Regions from separate parts of the Streptomyces sp. NPDC102270 genome, predicted to be linked through region 2. Evidence: riboswitches for the same ligand, from Rfam matches in the RefSeq annotation. Region 2 holds a riboswitch; the other holds the start of a gene.

Region 1 (8,692 bases), on a different contig from region 2:
CGCGACCGACACCCCGGCCGGGAACACGGCCTCCTCACGGGTGTACGCGTGCTCCCACTCGCCGCCCAGCGCGCCGGCGGTGTGCGGGGCGTTGCGCAGCGGGTTGTCGTCGGCGGCCCACTCCCCGGTGCCGACCTTCTCGATCTCTCCGCGAATGGCGATCATCGCCGCGCAGAACCGGTCGAGTTCGGTCAGGTCCTCGGACTCGGTCGGCTCGATCATCAGGGTCCCGGCCACCGGGAACGACATGGTCGGCGCGTGGAAGCCGTAGTCGATGAGCCGCTTGGCCACGTCGTCGACGCTCACCCCGGTCGCCTTGGTCAGCGGCCGCAGGTCGATGATGCACTCGTGCGCGACCAGCCCGCCGGGGCCGGTGTAGAGCACGGGGTAGTGCGGCTCGAGCCGCTTGGCGATGTAGTTGGCGGAGAGCACCGCCACCTGAGTGGCCCGCTTGAGCCCCTCACCGCCCATGAGCCGGACGTACGCCCACGAGATCGGCAGAATGCCCGCGGAACCCCAGGGAGCGGCCGAGATGGGCCCCACGCCCGTCTCCGGGCCGGCCGCGGGCTGCATCGGGTGGTTCGGCAGATACGGCGCCAGGTGCGCCCGCACGCCGACCGGACCGACGCCCGGACCGCCGCCCCCGTGCGGGATGCAGAAGGTCTTGTGCAGGTTCAGGTGGGAGACGTCACCGCCGAAGTGCCCCGGCTTGGCCAGCCCCACCAGAGCGTTGAGGTTGGCCCCGTCGACGTACACCTGCCCGCCCGCCTCGTGCACCTGGGCGCAGATGTCGGCGACGTGCTCCTCGAACACCCCGTGCGTCGAGGGGTACGTGATCATCAGCACCGACAGCTCGTCGCGGTACTGCTCGATCTTGGCCCGCAGGTCCTCGACGTCGATCTCACCGTCCTCGGCGGTCTTGACGACGATGACCTTCATGCCCGCCATCACGGCACTGGCGGCATTGGTCCCGTGCGCGGACGACGGGATCAGACACACGGTCCGCTGCTCGTCACCGTTGGCCCGGTGGTACCCGCGTACGGCGAGCAGCCCGGCCAGTTCGCCCTGCGACCCCGCGTTGGGCTGCAGCGACACCTTGTCGTACCCGGTGACCTCGGCGAGCTGTTCCTCCAGCTCGCGGATGAGCGTGAGGTAGCCCTGCGCCTGCTCGGCGGGCGCGAAGGGGTGCAGCTGCCCGAACTCGGGCCAGGTGACCGGCTCCATCTCCGTGGTCGCGTTGAGCTTCATGGTGCAGGAGCCCAGCGGGATCATGCCGCGGTCCAGCGCGTAGTCCCGGTCGGCCAGCCTGCGCAGGTAGCGCAGCATCGCGGTCTCGGAGCGGTGCTGGTGGAAGACGGGGTGGGTGAGGACGGCGTCGCCGCGCAGCAGCGCGTCCGGCAGCGCCTCCTCGGTGGCCGCGTCCAGCGCCTCGATGTCGGCCTCGACTCCGAAGGCGTTCCACACGGCACTCAGCTGGGCCCGCGCGGTGGTCTCGTCACAGGCGACGGACACATGGTCGGCGTCGACGAGGTGGAGGTTGACGCCGTTCTGCCGCGCCGCGGCGACGACCTCGGCGGCCTTCGCGGGCACGCGCACGGTCAGCGTGTCGAAGTAGGAGCCGTGCACGACCTCGACCCCGCCGGCCGTCAGCCCCGCGGCGAGGATGTTCGCGTACCGGTGCGTCCGCCGCGCGATGCCCCTCAGTCCGTCGGGCCCGTGGTACACGGCGTACATCCCGGCCATGACCGCGAGCAGCACCTGCGCGGTGCAGATGTTGCTGGTCGCCTTCTCCCGGCGGATGTGCTGCTCACGCGTCTGCAGCGCGAGCCGGTAGGCCTTGTTGCCGTCGGCGTCCACGGACACGCCCACGAGCCGCCCGGGCAGGCTCCTGGCGAACTTCTCCTGGACGGCCATGTATCCGGCGTGCGGCCCGCCGAATCCCATCGGAACACCGAACCGCTGCGTGGTCCCGACCGCGATGTCCGCCCCGAGCTCGCCCGGCGACTTCAGCAGGGTCAGCGCCAGCAGATCGGCGGCCACGGTCACGAGCGCACCGAGCTCGTGAGCCTGGTCGATGAGCGGCTTGATGTCCCGTACGACCCCGGAGGCGCCGGGGTACTGGACGAGCACCCCGTTGATCTCACGCCCGGCGACCTCGGCCGGGATCCCGTCGCTGAGGTCGGCGACGACGACCTCCAGACCGGTCGGCTCGGCGCGGGTCTGGATCACGGCGATGGTCTGCGGCAGCGTGTCGGCGTCGACGAGGAAGAGGCCCTTCTTGTTCTTCCCCATCCGGCGGGACAGTGCCATGGCCTCGGCCGCCGCGGTCCCCTCGTCGAGCAGCGAGGCACCGGAGGTCGGCAGCCCGGTGAGGTCGGCGACCATGGTCTGGAAGTTGAGCAGAGCCTCGAGCCGCCCCTGCGAGATCTCCGGCTGATACGGCGTGTAGGCCGTGTACCAGGCCGGGTTCTCCATGACGTTACGGAGGATGACGGGCGGAGTGAAGGTGCCGTAGTACCCGAGTCCGATCATGGAGTCGAGCACCTGGTTCCGGTCGGCCAGCGACCGCAGCTCGGCCAGCACCTCGGCCTCGGTGCGCGCACCGGGCAGTTCCAGCGCATCGGCGTTCTTGATCACATCGGGCACGGCTGCGGCCGTGAGCTCGTCCAGCGAGCCGTAGCCGACCTGCGCGAGCATCTTGGCGCAAGCCTCGTGATCAGGGCCGATGTGACGCTGCTCGAAGGGGATGCCCTGTTCGAGCTCGGAGAGCGGAATGCGGTGGGCGGTCATTGCGGAGGCCTCCTGGTCTGACGCGACCTTCGAGGGGTACCCCGGCACGGGTACCCCGACGGCCTCCCCCTCTGTCATCTCGACCTGAGAGCTTCACCGGCCGCCCGAAGGCCGCCGGCTTTCCCCGTCGGTGAGAGCGGAAGCCGTCGACACCCGCCCTGCTTTCCAGAGTGACCTCGTCCGTGCGGTACGTGAGCCTGAGAGATTCCGGGGAGGATTTGCTCCTTCGGCGCCTCCGATGGTGTCCGGAGGACTCTCCCGCACGGGATCAGCAGCCGCTGGCAAGCCTACCAGCGAGGTCGCCGCACGAGTCTTCGAGTGGCCGCACACCCCGATGTGCTCTTTCGTAGTGTTTACGACCGCTTCGGATGAGTTGCGACCAAGTGGAGGGCACGTGCAGACCGACATCGATCCGCGCAACCTGATCGGCCGCAAGGCGTTCGACCGCAACGGCACCAAGATCGGCACCGTTGACGAGGTCTACCTCGACGACGCGACGGGCGTGCCGGAGTGGGCTGCCATACGCACCGGCCTCTTCTCCCGGGACGCCTTCGTCCCCCTGGAGCCGAGCGAGTTGGTCGACGGCACCCTGCACGTCCCCTACGACCGCAGCCTCATCAAGGACGCCCCCGACTTCGGCGTGGGCCGCCACCTCTCCCCCGAGCAGGAACTCCAGCTCTACCACCACTACGGCCTCGACCTGGCCGCCCCACCCCCTTTCCCGGACCGGGACTTCGGCAAGCTGGCCGGCACGGGAGACGCGGAGGCCTGACCTCTTCGCAGCACAAGGCCCGTCAACCGCCCCACCACGGCCCCGTCGGCCGCCACAACGGGTCAGCCCCACGGGGGCCATCCGCGCCCGCCAACGAACCCGTCACGCGTGTTGCGGACGTGAACCCGTCACTTCGACCAACGGCAACGGCTCGGCCGACTCAAGCCCAGGATCATCGACACGGAACGTCCGCACCCGCCCCGGCTCCGAATCCGGCGTCTCGAACCGCACGGTCACCCTCCCCAGCCCGCTCCCCTGCACCCACCCGTGCCCGTACTCGGCGTGCCGCACGTCATGCCCGGCGACCCACCGCCGCTCGACCACCACGTCCCGCTCCTCGCCAGGAACGTCATCAGCCACCTCCTCGACCCCGGGATCCGCTGCCTCCCCCGCCGCCTGGGCGAACAGATCCTCCTGAGTGAAGTCGGCAAGCCCGGAAGCCCCCACGCCCAGCAACCGCACACCCCCCGTCGAGTCGACGCCCTCCAGCAACCGCAGGGCGGCCTCCTTCACCACGGCAGGATCATCCGTGGGCCCCCGCAGGGTCTCGGACCGCGTCAGCGTCGAGAAGTCGTACCGCCGCACCTTCAGCACGATGGTCCGCCCCGACAGCCCGGCCTCCCGCAGCCTGCGCACACACCGGTCCGCCAACCGCTGCACCTCGAGCCCCACCCGAACCCGGTCATGGATGTCCACGTCGTACGTGTCCTCCACCGACACCGACTTCGTCTCCCGCTCCGCCACCACGGCCCGCTCGTCCCGCGCCAGCGCCATGGCGTACAGCCCGTGCCCGTGCGCCTTCCCGAGCAGCCGTACGAGCTCGTCCTCCCCCGCCTCGACGATCTCGTCGACGGTATGGATCCCGGCCCGCCGCAGATGGTCGCCGGTCGCCGGCCCCACCCCGGGCAGGGTCCGCACCGACAAGGGCCCGAGCAGCGCCCGCTCGGTGCCCGGCTCGATCACCACCAGCCCGTCCGGCTTGGCCTGCTCGGAGGCGATCTTCGCGAGCATCTTGGACGCGGCCAGCCCCACCGAGCCCGTGAGGCCTGTCCCGGCCCGTATGTCGGCCCGCAGCTTCGCCCCGACCAGTCGCGCCGACGCCTCGTCCCAGGCCGCTCCACCGGCCTCCAGATCGACGAACGCCTCGTCCAGGCTCAGTGGCTCCACCAGCGGCGACAGCGCCCGCAGCAGCGCCATCACCTGCTCGCTGATCGCCTTGTAGAACCCGAAGCGCGGCACGAGATACGCGGCGTTCGGCGCGAGCCGTCTCGCCTGCGCCATGGGCATCGCCGAATGCACCCCGAACACCCGGGCCTCGTAGGACGAGGTGGCCACCACACCGCGCGGCCCCAGCCCGCCCACGACGACCGCCTTCCCGCGCAGACTCGGCTTGGAAGCCTGCTCCGCCGAGGCGTAGAAGGCATCCATGTCGAGATGCAGGATCGTGGGCGCTTTTCTCACATGTCCGATGCTGCCCTACGCCACTGACAATGCCCCGCCGATGCGAGCGGGGCAGGCGTCAGACCGCCCGGTTGCGGCGCCTGGCCAGCTCGTCCGCCGGGTTGTGTCCGATGAGCGTCTCGCCGGTGTCGATGCGCTCCCCGTGCAGCTGCGACAGGGCGCTCTCGACGTCCCGCCACACCACGCCCACGGCGATCCCGAAGATCCCCTGGCCACCCTGGAGCAGCGCGTGCACCTCGTCGGGCGAGGTGCACTCGTAGACCGTGGCCCCATCGCTCATGAGCGTCATGCGCTCCAGGTCCTGGAAACCGCGCTCACGCAGGTGCTGGACCGTGGTGCGGATGTTCTGCAGCGACACACCGGTGTCGAGGAACCGCTTGACGATCTTCAGGACGACGACGTCCCGGAAACTGTAGAGCCGCTGCGTCCCCGACCCGTGAGCGGGCCGCACGCTCGGCTCCACGAGCCCGGTGCGCGCCCAGTAGTCGAGTTGCCGGTAGGTGATGCCGGCCGCCGCGCAGGCCGTAGGGCCGCGATAGCCGATCTCCTCGGACGCCATGGACGTCGCCCCTCCGCTGTCCGGCACGGCCGCCGGTCGCTGCGGAGCGTGATCGGCCGCGCTGCCCTGAAACGGGCTGCCGTGATGGGGATCCCCCCAACTCGAACGCAGTTGAGAGCTTGGGGGAGGGTACGGACCGCTTGCCCCGAGACTCCGTCCGGGGGCACCCCCAGCCGTACCGTCGCCGCTGCTTCTCACGCCGACCTCCGTCCTTGACCTGCCTTCTCGACGGTAGGCAGTCACCAGGGGTGCGTCAACGATCGCCACACTCGGCACGCCGAGTGATAATCACCCTAGGAGTGGTTTCCCGTACCCCACCGCGGGGAAAGGCTAGCGGGTTGCGCTCCGGACGGGCCGCAGGACGCTCTCACGCGGCGGGGGCAAATGCCGGCATTTCCGTGACGACCGGACACGGCCGAGCCGTCACGGACCACTGATCCGCCGGCTCGGCCGCATCCGTCTCACTGACTGCTGGTGCCGAAGTCCTCGGGGGAGATCTGGTCGAGGAACTCGCGGAACTTCTCCACCTCGTCCTCCTGCTCGTCCGGAATGGCGATACCGGCGTCGTCGAGCACTCCGTCGCTGCCGTAGATCGGCGTCCCGGTGCGCAGGGCCAGCGCTATGGCGTCGGACGGCCGCGCGCTCACCTCGACCCCGCTGGCGAAGACCAGCTCCGCGTAGAAGACGCCCTCACGCAGGTCCGTGATGCGCACTTCGGTGAGCTCCTGGCCGACCGCCTCCAGCACGTCCTTGAACAGGTCGTGGGTGAGCGGTCGTGCGGGGGCCAGGCCCTGCTGCGCGAAGGCGATGGCCGTCGCCTCCCCCGGCCCGATCCAGATGGGGAGGTAGCGGTCGCCTCCCACTTCACGCAGGAGCACGATCGGTTGGTTGGAGGGCATTTCGACCCGGACACCTACGACATCGAGCTCGTTCACACAGCAACCCTAGGCCGTGCCCGGGACGTTTGGGTAGTCGGGCAGGAAACGGGTGACGATCCGGCCCCCGGCGCCCTCAGGGCAGGCGCACGCCGAGCGCGGTCTGCACAAGTGCCGCGTGCAGCTTCACGGTCAGCCCCGCGAGTTCCTTGGCGCGGGCTTCGGCGTGTGCGCGGGTCTGCGGGTTGCGGTGGCGCTTCAGCGGGGCCACGACCTGGTCCACGAGCCCGGCCTCACGGTCGGCGGCCGCCTTCATCGCCCGCAGATGCCGCGGCTCGATCCCGAACCGCCCGAGCTCCACGACAAGTGCCGCCACCGTCACCGCCTCGGCGTCGTAGGCCCCGTCCGGCAGCGGCGTGATGAGGCCGTACGCCTCCCACTCCGCCAGCTGCGGCTCGTCGATCTCGGCGGCGGCGAGCAGCTCGGCCCGGCCGATCCGGGCCACGGTGGGGCCCTCGGAGACCTCCAGGACCGTTTCTCCGTCCCGTTGGCGGCCCACTGTGGGCAGGGCGACGGCCTCGCCGCGCTCCATGGCGTCCAGGTGCTCCCGGATCACCTTGAGCGGCAGATAGTGGTCCCGCTGCATCCTCAGGACGTGGCCGAGGCGCTCGACGTCCCGGTTGCTGAACTTGCGGTACCCGGAGGGGGCCCGCTGCGGCTCGATGAGGCCCTCGGACTCCAGGAAACGGATCTTGGAGATCGTGACTTCGGGGAACTCGTCGCGCAGCACGTTCAGCACTGTGCCGATGCTCATCAGCCCACTGTCCGTGGCGGCGGTGCCGTGGCCGGCACCGCCGCTCGGTGTTTGAAGCATGGACCTTCCCTGGGAGGGTCAGTAGCCCTGCTGGCTCGCGTAGAACACCAGCCGGTACTTGCCGATCTGCACCTCGTCGCCGTTGTTCAGAGCGACCGAGTCGATCCGCTCGCGGTTGACGTACGTGCCGTTGAGACTGCCCACGTCGGACACCGTGAACGAGCCGTCCTGACCGCGGCGGAACTCCACGTGCCGGCGCGAGACCGTGACGTCGTCGAGGAAGATGTCGCTCTGCGGGTGGCGGCCGGCCGTGGTGAGCTCGCCGTCCAGCAGGAAGCGGCTGCCCGAGTTCGGCCCGCGGCGCACCACCAGGAGCGCCGAGCCCAGCGGAAGCGCGTCGACGGCCGCCTGTGCCTCCGGCGAGAGCGCCGGCATCTGCGTCTGGCCGGTGACCTCGGAGTCGTAGGCCTCGAGTCCCGAGATGGAGATGGTGGAGGTCGTCTCCGAGGGACGCTCGGGCACGGCCCCGGCCCGCAGCGGAGCGCCACAGTTGGAGCAGAAGCGGCTGTTCTCCGCGTTGCGGTTACCGCACCTCGTACACACCAGGGCCGACATAGGGGAAAACCCTCCACCCGTACTTGAGGTTGACGGCTGCCCGAAACCTATGCCGCCGGACTGGGCAGGGTCAACAGACGGCACGCCCTGACCTCCGGAAACGTCACCACCCTGACCGGCGACCTGGTCCCGGAACAGCGGGCGCTGACCCTCAGCGTCGGGCTGTGCGCGATGACGAGCGGTCGCGTTGTCGCTACCTTCTCGCGCGCTCTTGCCGAACAACTTCGCAAACAACTTCACGGGCGATTCCCCTTGACCGAAACAGACCCGCCCGTGGGGCAGGACGAACCCTGATTGAACACACCGGTCGACCCGGACACCCTCACAACGTCCGTTTCCACCAGACAGTTTCCACCACGCACCACCCATTCGGTGCGCCGACCCCCCGCAACCTCATGCCCTGGCCGATTGCCCCCCATGCGCCGCCGGTTCACCGGGAGGACGACCGAGCGTAGTCAGGCCGCTTCGCGGCTCGCAAGGCGTCCACGACGATCTTGTCCGACCGCTCGACGGCGACGGTGGCCTGCTCCTTCTCGAGAGTCTGCACCACACCTCCAGGGATGTTCAGCGCCGGTTCGAGGTCCTGCGGATTGCCGATGACCTTGAAACGAAACGGCGCGGTGATCTTGTTCCCGTCGACGCTCACGCTCTTGTCCGAATCCGACAGATAGGTGCCCGCGGTGACCCGTACGCCGTTCACCTGGATCGCCTCCGCCCCGGCCGCTCGCAGTTCCTGGATCGCGTCGAGCAGCATGTCCGCCTCGACCGTCCCCTTGGTGTCCTCGATCGTCATCGTGATGCCCGGC
Region 2 (8,692 bases):
GGCGTTGACGCGGGTGCCGGGAAGCTCGGGGTCGAGCGGCAGATAGGCCCCGCCCGCCCGGAGTATTCCGAGCATCCCCACGATCATCGCCGCCGACCGGGGAACCAGCAGGCCTACCGGACGATCGGCTCCCACACCAAGTGCGGCGAGCCGGACGGCCACCCCCTCGGCCCGCCGTTCGAGCTCCCCGTAGGTGAGCGCGCCCTCGGGTCCGGTGACCGCGATCCTCGACGGGTCCTCACGCGTCTGGGCAGCGATCAGTTCGTGCAGCGTGGTTCCCTGCTTGGCTCCCATGGAGGAGATCGTCGTGGCGCACGCTGACTCAGCGCTGAACCGGCGATGACGCGCCGCGACCGGCGACTTCTCGCCGAACTCGGAATCCCGGAATCCGCGGCCGAGTCGGGTTCAGCTCGTGAAACCGATCCGCCGCAGGACGTCCGCAGCCGCCCGGTCGATCAGCACCGCCGAACCGCAGCCCTGGGGCAGGTCGCCGCGCTCCACGGAGCGGATCAGCCGGGCGGCCGCCCCCCGGTGCCGCAGGAAGGCGTACCGCGAGACCCCCCGGCCGCGCTCGCGCTGCCCCTCCAGCGCGGTGTCCGCGGTGACGTCGAGCAGCAGCAGGTGCAGGGTGCCGCCCCGGCGCCGCGCCTCGCGGGCCAGCCAGCCCCGCACCCAGGCCTGCGTCCCGCAGTCGTGCACCACCACTCCCTCGCCGGAGCGCAGGGCGCGGCGCAGTGCGGCGTAGTGCGCGAGCCGGACCAGGGGGCGGTAGGCGGCGTACGGCAGTAAGCGGGCCAGCCGGCCGTCCCAGCGGTCGCGGGTGTCCTGGGAGTCGATCCGGATGCCCCTGACCGCACGCCTCATCAGCGTGGACTTGCCGCTGCCGGGCAGGCCGGTGATGACGACGAGGTCCCCCGGGCCGAAGAGCAGGGCGTGCGGACTGTGGCCCGCGCGGTCGCGCAGGTCACGGACGACCGGGCGGGCCCCCGGGGTCTCGACCGCCGGGGCCGCGGGCTGCTCGGGCAGCGCGAGCCCCGAGGTCGTCGCGTACGCCGTGGTCCTGTTCACCGTCATCGTCCTCCTCCGGGGTCGGGGTTCCCCTCCCCACCGAGCGTAAAGAGAAGGTAATGGATGATCTCTCGTGTTTCTGTACGCGTACCGTCACGAGCCGGTTACAGAAGGGAGGGGCCGAGGCGGCCCTGCCGTGGGCGTCGGATGCGTGCAATGATGTCGGCGCCAACTGCATACCGGCCGCTTGAATCCGCGCGGGAGAGTCCCGGGGTACGTGTACCCGGGCGCCGAAGGAGCAAGTCCCTCCCTTGAATCTCTCAGGCCCCGTTACCGCGCGGGCGAGGCACATCTGAAAAGCGGGCCGCCGACTCGACGGCGGCCCCACCCACGGTGCAAGCCACCGGCCACTCGTGTGGCCGGGGCGAACCTCTCAGGTTCCGATGACAGATGGGGAGGAATACCTCGCCCGTCACACCCATGTCCTGGGATCCTTGGAGACGACCGTCCGATGAGCAGTTCTGAACTCCGTCTCACCGCGCTCGATGCCCTGCACCGCTCGCTCGGTGCGACGATGACCGACTTCGCCGGCTGGGACATGCCCCTGCGGTACGGCTCCGAGCGCGACGAGCACACCGCGGTACGCACGAAAGCCGGGCTCTTCGACCTCTCCCACATGGGCGAGATCACCGTGACCGGGCCGCAGGCGGCCGGGCTGCTGAACTTCGCCCTGGTCGGCAACATCGCCTCCGTCGGTGTCGGCCGGGCCCGCTACACCATGATCTGCCAGGCCGACGGCGGCATCCTCGACGACCTGATCGTCTACCGGCTCGGGGAGACCGAGTACCTGGTGGTCGCCAACGCCTCCAACGCCCAGGTCGTGCTGGACGCGCTGACCGAGCGCGCGGCCGGCTTCGACGCCGAGGTGCGCGACGACCGGGACGCGTACGCGCTGATCGCCGTACAGGGACCGGAGTCCCCCGGCATCCTCGCGTCCCTGACCGACGCGGACCTCGACGGCCTCAAGTACTACGCCGGCCTGCCGGGCACGGTCGCCGGGGTGCCGGCACTGATCGCGCGCACCGGCTACACCGGCGAGGACGGCTTCGAGCTGTTCGTGAAGCCGGAGCACGCGGTCGAGCTGTGGCAGGCGCTGACCAAGGCCGGCGAGGGCGTCGGGCTCGTCCCCTGCGGGCTGTCCTGCCGGGACACCCTGCGTCTGGAAGCGGGCATGCCGCTGTACGGGCACGAGCTCTCACGGGAACTGACCCCCTTCGACGCCGGGCTCGGGCGGGTCGTGAAGTTCGAGAAGGAGGGGGACTTCGTGGGGCGCGAGGCGCTTCAGGCAGCCGCCTCCCGCGCCGCCGGGAACCCGCCGCGCGTCCTGGTCGGGCTCGTCGCCGAGGGGCGCCGCGTCCCGCGGGCCGGGTACGCGGTCGTCGCGGCCGGCGAGGTGATCGGCGAGGTCACCTCCGGCGCCCCCTCCCCCACGCTGGGCAAACCGATCGCGATGGCGTACGTCGACGCCGCGCACGCGACGCCCGGCACGACGGGTGTCGGTGTGGACATCCGGGGCAGCCACGAGCCGTACGAGGTCGTGGCGCTGCCGTTCTACAAGCGCCAGAAGTAGCCGCCGTAGGTGATGCTGGGCACAGAGTCACTGCTCACGCACGCCTTCCGCAGTCCCCCCTTCACCAGCACTCCCCCGCGTACAGGAGAATTCAGGCCATGAGCAACCCCCAGCAGCTGCGCTACAGCAAGGAGCACGAGTGGCTGTCGGGCGCCGAGGACGGCGTCTCGACGGTCGGCATCACGGAGCACGCGGCCAACGCGCTCGGCGATGTCGTCTTCGTCCAGCTCCCGGAGGTCGGTGACACGGTGACCGCGGGCGAGACCTGCGGCGAGCTGGAGTCGACCAAGTCGGTCAGCGACCTGTACTCCCCCGTCTCCGGTGAAGTCACCGAGGTCAACGAGGACGTCGTCAGCGACCCGGCACTGGTCAACTCCGCCCCCTTCGAGGGTGGCTGGCTGTTCAAGGTACGCGTCTCGGAGGAGCCGGCCGACCTGCTCTCCGCCGACGAGTACACCGCCTTTTCCGCCGGCTGAGGAGTCCGCACCCGATGTCCGCACTGAACACCCCCCTGCACGAACTCGACCCGGAGATCGCCGCCGCGGTCGACGCCGAGCTGGACCGTCAGCAGTCCACCCTCGAGATGATCGCCTCGGAGAACTTCGCTCCGCTCGCCGTCATGGAGGCACAGGGCTCGGTCCTCACCAACAAGTACGCCGAGGGCTACCCGGGCCGCCGTTACTACGGCGGCTGCGAGCACGTCGACGTGGCCGAGCAGATCGCGATCGACCGGGTCAAGGAGCTGTTCGGCGCCGAGTACGCCAACGTGCAGCCCCACTCCGGTGCCTCCGCGAACCAGGCCGCCCTGTTCGCGCTGGCCCAGCCCGGCGACACGATCCTGGGCCTGGACCTGGCGCACGGGGGTCACCTGACCCACGGGATGCGGCTGAACTTCTCCGGCAAGCAGTTCAACGTCGTCGCCTACCACGTGGACGAGTCGGGCCTCGTCGACATGGCCGAGCTGGAGAAGCTGGCCAAGGAGCACCGGCCCAAGGTGATCATCGCGGGCTGGTCGGCGTACCCGCGGCAGCTGGACTTCGCGGAGTTCCGCCGGATCGCCGACGCGGTCGAGGCGTACCTGTGGGTCGACATGGCCCACTTCGCCGGCCTGGTCGCGGCCGGGCTGCACCCGAACCCCGTCGAGTACGCGGACGTGGTCACCTCCACCACCCACAAGACGCTGGGCGGACCGCGCGGCGGGATCATCCTCGCGAAGAAGGAGTTCGCGAAGAAGCTGAACTCCTCCGTCTTCCCGGGCTTCCAGGGCGGCCCCCTGGAGCATGTGATCGCGGCGAAGGCGGTGTCCTTCAAGGTCGCGGCCTCGGAGGAGTTCAAGGAGCGCCAGCGGCGTACGGTGGACGGTGCGCGCATCCTCGCCGAGCGTCTGACGGCCGACGACGCCCGGGAGGCCGGGGTCGACGTGCTCTCCGGCGGCACCGACGTCCACCTCATCCTCGTCGACCTGCGCGAGTCCGAGCTGGACGGCCGGCAGGCCGAGGACCGTCTCCACGAGGTCGGCATCACGGTCAACCGCAACGCCGTCCCGAACGACCCGCGCCCGCCGATGGTGACGTCGGGGCTGCGGATCGGCACGCCCGCCCTGGCCACCCGCGGCTTCACGGCCGAGGACTTCGCCGAGGTCGCGGACGTCATCGCTGCGGCACTGAAGCCGTCGTACGACGCGGAATCGCTCAAGGCCCGGGTGAAGGCCCTCGCCGACAAGCACCCGCTGTACGCCGGCCTGAACAAGTAGTTCCACGGTGGGGGCACCCGGCGACGTGTGCCCCCACCCTTTGTGAAGGAGTTCCCGTGGCCATCTCGGTCTTCGACCTGTTCTCGATCGGCATCGGCCCGTCGAGTTCCCACACGGTCGGCCCGATGCGCGCGGCCCGCATGTTCGCCCGCCGCCTGCGCAACGAGGACCTGCTGTCCTCCGTCGCCTCGGTGCGCTGCGAGCTCTACGGCTCCCTGGGCGCGACCGGCCACGGTCACGGCACCCCGAAGGCCGTACTGCTCGGCCTGGAGGGCGCCTCCCCGCGCACGGTGGACGTGGAGGGCGCGGACGACCGGGTGGCGGAGATCAAGGCCACGGGGGTCCTGAAGCTGCTCGGTGAGCGCGAGATCCCGTTCTCCTTCGACGACGACCTGGTCCTGCACCGCCGCAAAGCCCTCCCCTACCACGCGAACGGCATGACGGTGTGGGCGTACGACGCCTCGGGCGCCGAGCTCATGTCGAAGACGTACTACTCGGTGGGCGGCGGGTTCGTCGTCGACGAGGACGCCATGGGCGCGGACCGGATCAAGCTGGACGACACGGTCCTGAAGTACCCCTTCCGCACCGGCGACGAGCTGCTGCGGCTGGCGAAGGAGACCGGTCTGTCGATCTCCTCGCTGATGCTGGAGAACGAGCGGGCCTGGCGCACCGAGGACGAGATCCGGGCCGGGCTGCTGGAGATCTGGCAGGTCATGCGGGCGTGCGTGTCGCGGGGCATGTCCCGTGAGGGCATCCTGCCGGGCGGCCTCAAGGTCCGCCGCAGGGCCGCCGTCACCGCCCGTCAACTGCGCGCCGAGGGCGATCCGCTGGCGCACTCCATGGAGTGGATCACGCTGTACGCGATGGCGGTGAACGAGGAGAACGCGGCGGGCGGACGGGTGGTGACCGCCCCGACCAACGGGGCCGCCGGCATCATCCCCGCGGTGCTCCACTACTACATGAACTTCGTGCCCGGCGCCGACGACGAGGGTGTCGTCCGGTTCATGCTGGCGGCCGGCGCCATCGGCATGCTCTTCAAGGAGAACGCCTCCATCTCCGGCGCCGAGGTCGGCTGCCAGGGCGAGGTCGGCTCGGCCTGCTCGATGGCCGCGGGCGCCCTCGCCGAGGTCCTCGGCGGCTCCCCCGAACAGGTCGAGAACGCCGCCGAGATCGGCATGGAGCACAACCTGGGCCTGACCTGCGACCCGGTCGGCGGCCTGGTCCAGATCCCCTGCATCGAGCGCAACGGCATGGCCGCGGTGAAGGCGGTCACGGCGGCCAAGATGGCGCTGCGGGGCGACGGCTCGCACAAGGTGTCCCTGGACAAGGTCATCAAGACGATGAAGGAGACCGGGGCCGACATGAGCGTGAAGTACAAGGAGACGGCCCGGGGCGGGCTCGCGGTGAACATCATCGAGTGCTGAGGGGACAGGCCCCGAGCGGAGTCGTGTGAGGTCACCGAACGTCGACGTAGTCGGTGACCCGGGTGCCCCTGAGATAGCGGCTTCCGGTCTGGCGGTCGAAGGCGACGGCCGACCAGGGCGTACTCGGCCTGGTGCGTGCAGTACTCAGCCGTCGCTCATCCTGTCGGCCCCGCCCCGCCGCCGAGCGCGTGCCGTACCAGTTCGCCGTCCTTCTTCGGGACCGCGAGGTCGAAGGTGCCCGCGCCCGTGACGAGTTCGTACCGCTCGAACTTCGGCGCCGGCCGGACCTTCCCGCCCGCCGGCCTCAGCCGGAACGGCGCCTGGAGGGTCGCGGTCCGGTCGCCCCGCGCGTCTTTCCAGAGCGGCGGCTCACCCAGGGCGAGCCGCAGATACCCCTGCCCCAGCCGCGCGATCTCCTTTCCCCCGCCGACCAAGACCCTGACCTCGCCACCGAGGCTATGCGTGAACCCGACGACCCGCAGCGGCTGACCGCCGTCGAAGTCGGCGATGTCCCGTGCGGAGGTGCGGCGCCGGATCCCTGTCCAGCGCAGCAGCACGTCCAGCAGGGTCTCGGTGCCGGCGGAACGGCGTTCCGGGCGTGAGCCTGTCACTACATCGTCCTCATTCTCGGTACTGTGCCGACGCATTCCCGCGGCGGCTGACATCCGTGATCCGCCCCGTCATGCCGTGCACACATCAGGCGACCTGCCACGCGGTCGGCAACGCCAGACGCGCCACCGACGCGTCGACGGCATCGGCGGGCGGCTTCCAGTCGAACTCGCGCATCCGCTCGACGAATTCCGGTGGCAGCGTCACACCATGGCGTCCCACGTAATGCCCGAGGTCACCGCGCCAGACCCAGGAACCGTCGGTGAACAATGACGAGCAGCCCACGAGGTTCTCGCCACAACCCAGCAGACACTGCTCGGTCTCGGTGAATTCGGCGACCGCCGGGGAGCCCGCGAGATAGGCGACGGCGAAAGCCGCGGTCTCGCGCCATTCCTCGGAGTCCGCGCGCATGAGTTCATGAATTCCGGGAAGATCGACCGGCCCCTCGAAGAACTCCCGAACAAACCCGACTCTCAGCATGGCTAGTGCGCACCTCCCGCCATGGGAAGGAACATCCGCCAGGTCCCCCCAGGCTCCAGGAACGGTTCCTGCGACCCGAGGCTCGGCATGACACCGACCTTGGTGGTGGGAGCCCAGACCGGCACAACTCCACCGGTGCCACCAACGGCGACAACGACGGCGAGTACTGGACCGTCACCACAGCGGACGGCACCCAACCGGTGCCGTCCAGGCGGAGTTGGTGGCCGGGTCGCCGGTGGCCCAGCCCGGCAGATGGTTCTTGCCGTAGTCGGTTCGCCCTGGACGCTGCCGTCGCCGACACTCGACGGCTCCACGGCCACGTACCCGGACGTCCTGCCCGGCACGGCCCTCGCTGTAGGTCTTGCCGTCCTGGGTGATACGCGCCAGCGGGTCGTGCGCGCCGCCCCCGGAGAAGGTGACATCCGCGGCGGCTTTCGGGGTGAGCCGGCCGTCGGCGGCGATTGTGAGGCCGGTGTCCACAGGCACCCAGCCCGAGGCCTGGTGCACCCGCACCGGTTCGGGGTCGAACTCGACGGTGAACGTGCCGTCCGGCCGCGCGGTGACCAGTTGGGCGGGCGTCGTCTCGGCGTCCACGGCGACGGGTGAACCCGATCGAGCGGCCTTTTTTTTGCGAAGCGGCCGCCTCGGGCGACAGACCGCTGGGGTCGTCCGTGGCCGAAGCCGTCGTCGACACGGGCGCGTCGGCGACCGCGTGGGCGCCGGCCGCGCCCACCAGTTGCACCGACAACGCGGCTGCCGCCAGCCATCTCAGCCGTTTTCCGGCACTCCACTTAGCCCGACCCCCCGCGATCACAGTTCCTTTACCGCCGTTCACAGCCGGGCGATCAAAACCTGAGCAATCCCTTAAGTCAATGAACTCTCAACAGAACCAAGTGGATCAAACCAACCCACAAGTGATCTCCAACGAGCAAAGAGCCAGACAGGATTTGTTGATCAAAAGATCAGCGAATGGGCAAGGGATCCACAACGGGGCGGCGGTTGCCCCAAAGGCCACTCGACGTCCGGGAAAGGAACAGGGAGAGGTAAAACCTTCACCGCTGACGGAACGTGCGAGAAAGTCGATCCGCCGTGCCCGTACGCCTCGCGGTCGACAATCCGCTCCACCTCGGGCATGACAGACCTGTACGGCGTGTCCCTCGCATTCCGCCCCACCGTTCTTACGGAGGTGGAGGTCGGAGCAGGCGGACCTGCCGCCCCGGTCCGGGGATCCTGGTGGGCGAGGTTCTGCCGCCGGGCAGGTGGGGCATCATCAACTTCCGTCCCCCCAACCCCACTTCAAGGAGCCCCCACATGCTCCGCGGTATCGATGTCAGCGCCTACCAGTCCTCCTCCTACAGCACGGAGGGTCTCTCCTTCGTCTTCATCAAGGCGACGGAGGGCCGTTCCTACACGAACCCGAAGCTCTCCGCCCAGACCAAGCACGCCCGCGACACCGGGCTGGTCGTCGGCTTCTACCACTTCCTGTGGCCCGGCAACCTCACCGCCCAGGCCGAGTACTTCGTCAAACACGCTCCCGAGAAGGGCGGCGACATCCTCGCGGTCGACTGGGAGACGACGGGCGACGGCACCCACGCGAGCAACGCGGAGAAGGACAGCTTCATCCGCAAGGTGAAGCAGCTGCGCCCGAACAACCGGGTCGTGCTCTACACGAACCGGCACTACTGGCTGACGGTCGACACCACGTCGTATGCCGGCGACGGCCTCTGGATCGCCGACTACGTCACGGCCGGCAAACCCCGCATCAAGGCCAAGTGGCGCTTCCACCAG

The links. A riboswitch is a leader RNA that binds a small molecule or an ion and turns the genes downstream of it on or off. The one in region 2 is predicted to bind glycine.
Region 1: another riboswitch for glycine. It lies ahead of gcvP (aminomethyl-transferring glycine dehydrogenase); the one in region 2 lies ahead of gcvT (glycine cleavage system aminomethyltransferase GcvT).

Annotation. Positions count from the first base shown of each region.
Region 1 covers NZ_JBIWLX010000019.1:5,369-14,060, reverse strand. The annotation lists gene gcvP (aminomethyl-transferring glycine dehydrogenase) at 1-2,790, opposite strand, end outside; glycine riboswitch at 2,966-3,061, opposite strand; gene ACIRP7_RS34220 (PRC-barrel domain-containing protein) at 3,185-3,562, shown strand; partial or broken gene ACIRP7_RS34215 (DNA polymerase IV) at 3,478-5,023, opposite strand; gene ACIRP7_RS34210 (MerR family transcriptional regulator) at 5,082-5,780, opposite strand; gene ACIRP7_RS34205 (bifunctional nuclease family protein) at 6,044-6,517, opposite strand; gene ACIRP7_RS34200 (MerR family transcriptional regulator) at 6,594-7,331, opposite strand; gene ACIRP7_RS34195 (FHA domain-containing protein) at 7,350-8,255, opposite strand; gene ACIRP7_RS34190 (DUF881 domain-containing protein) at 8,317-8,692, opposite strand, start outside.
Region 2 covers NZ_JBIWLX010000012.1:37,606-46,297, reverse strand. The annotation lists gene ACIRP7_RS25290 (amino acid adenylation domain-containing protein) at 1-294, opposite strand, end outside; gene ACIRP7_RS25285 (AAA family ATPase) at 406-1,074, opposite strand; glycine riboswitch at 1,257-1,354, shown strand; gene gcvT (glycine cleavage system aminomethyltransferase GcvT) at 1,520-2,638, shown strand; gene gcvH (glycine cleavage system protein GcvH) at 2,737-3,114, shown strand; gene glyA (serine hydroxymethyltransferase) at 3,129-4,391, shown strand; gene ACIRP7_RS25265 (L-serine ammonia-lyase) at 4,448-5,815, shown strand; gene ACIRP7_RS25260 (hypothetical protein) at 5,971-6,426, opposite strand; gene ACIRP7_RS25255 (hypothetical protein) at 6,512-6,904, opposite strand; gene ACIRP7_RS25250 (hypothetical protein) at 7,079-7,498, opposite strand; gene ACIRP7_RS25245 (glycoside hydrolase family 25 protein) at 8,216-8,692, shown strand, end outside.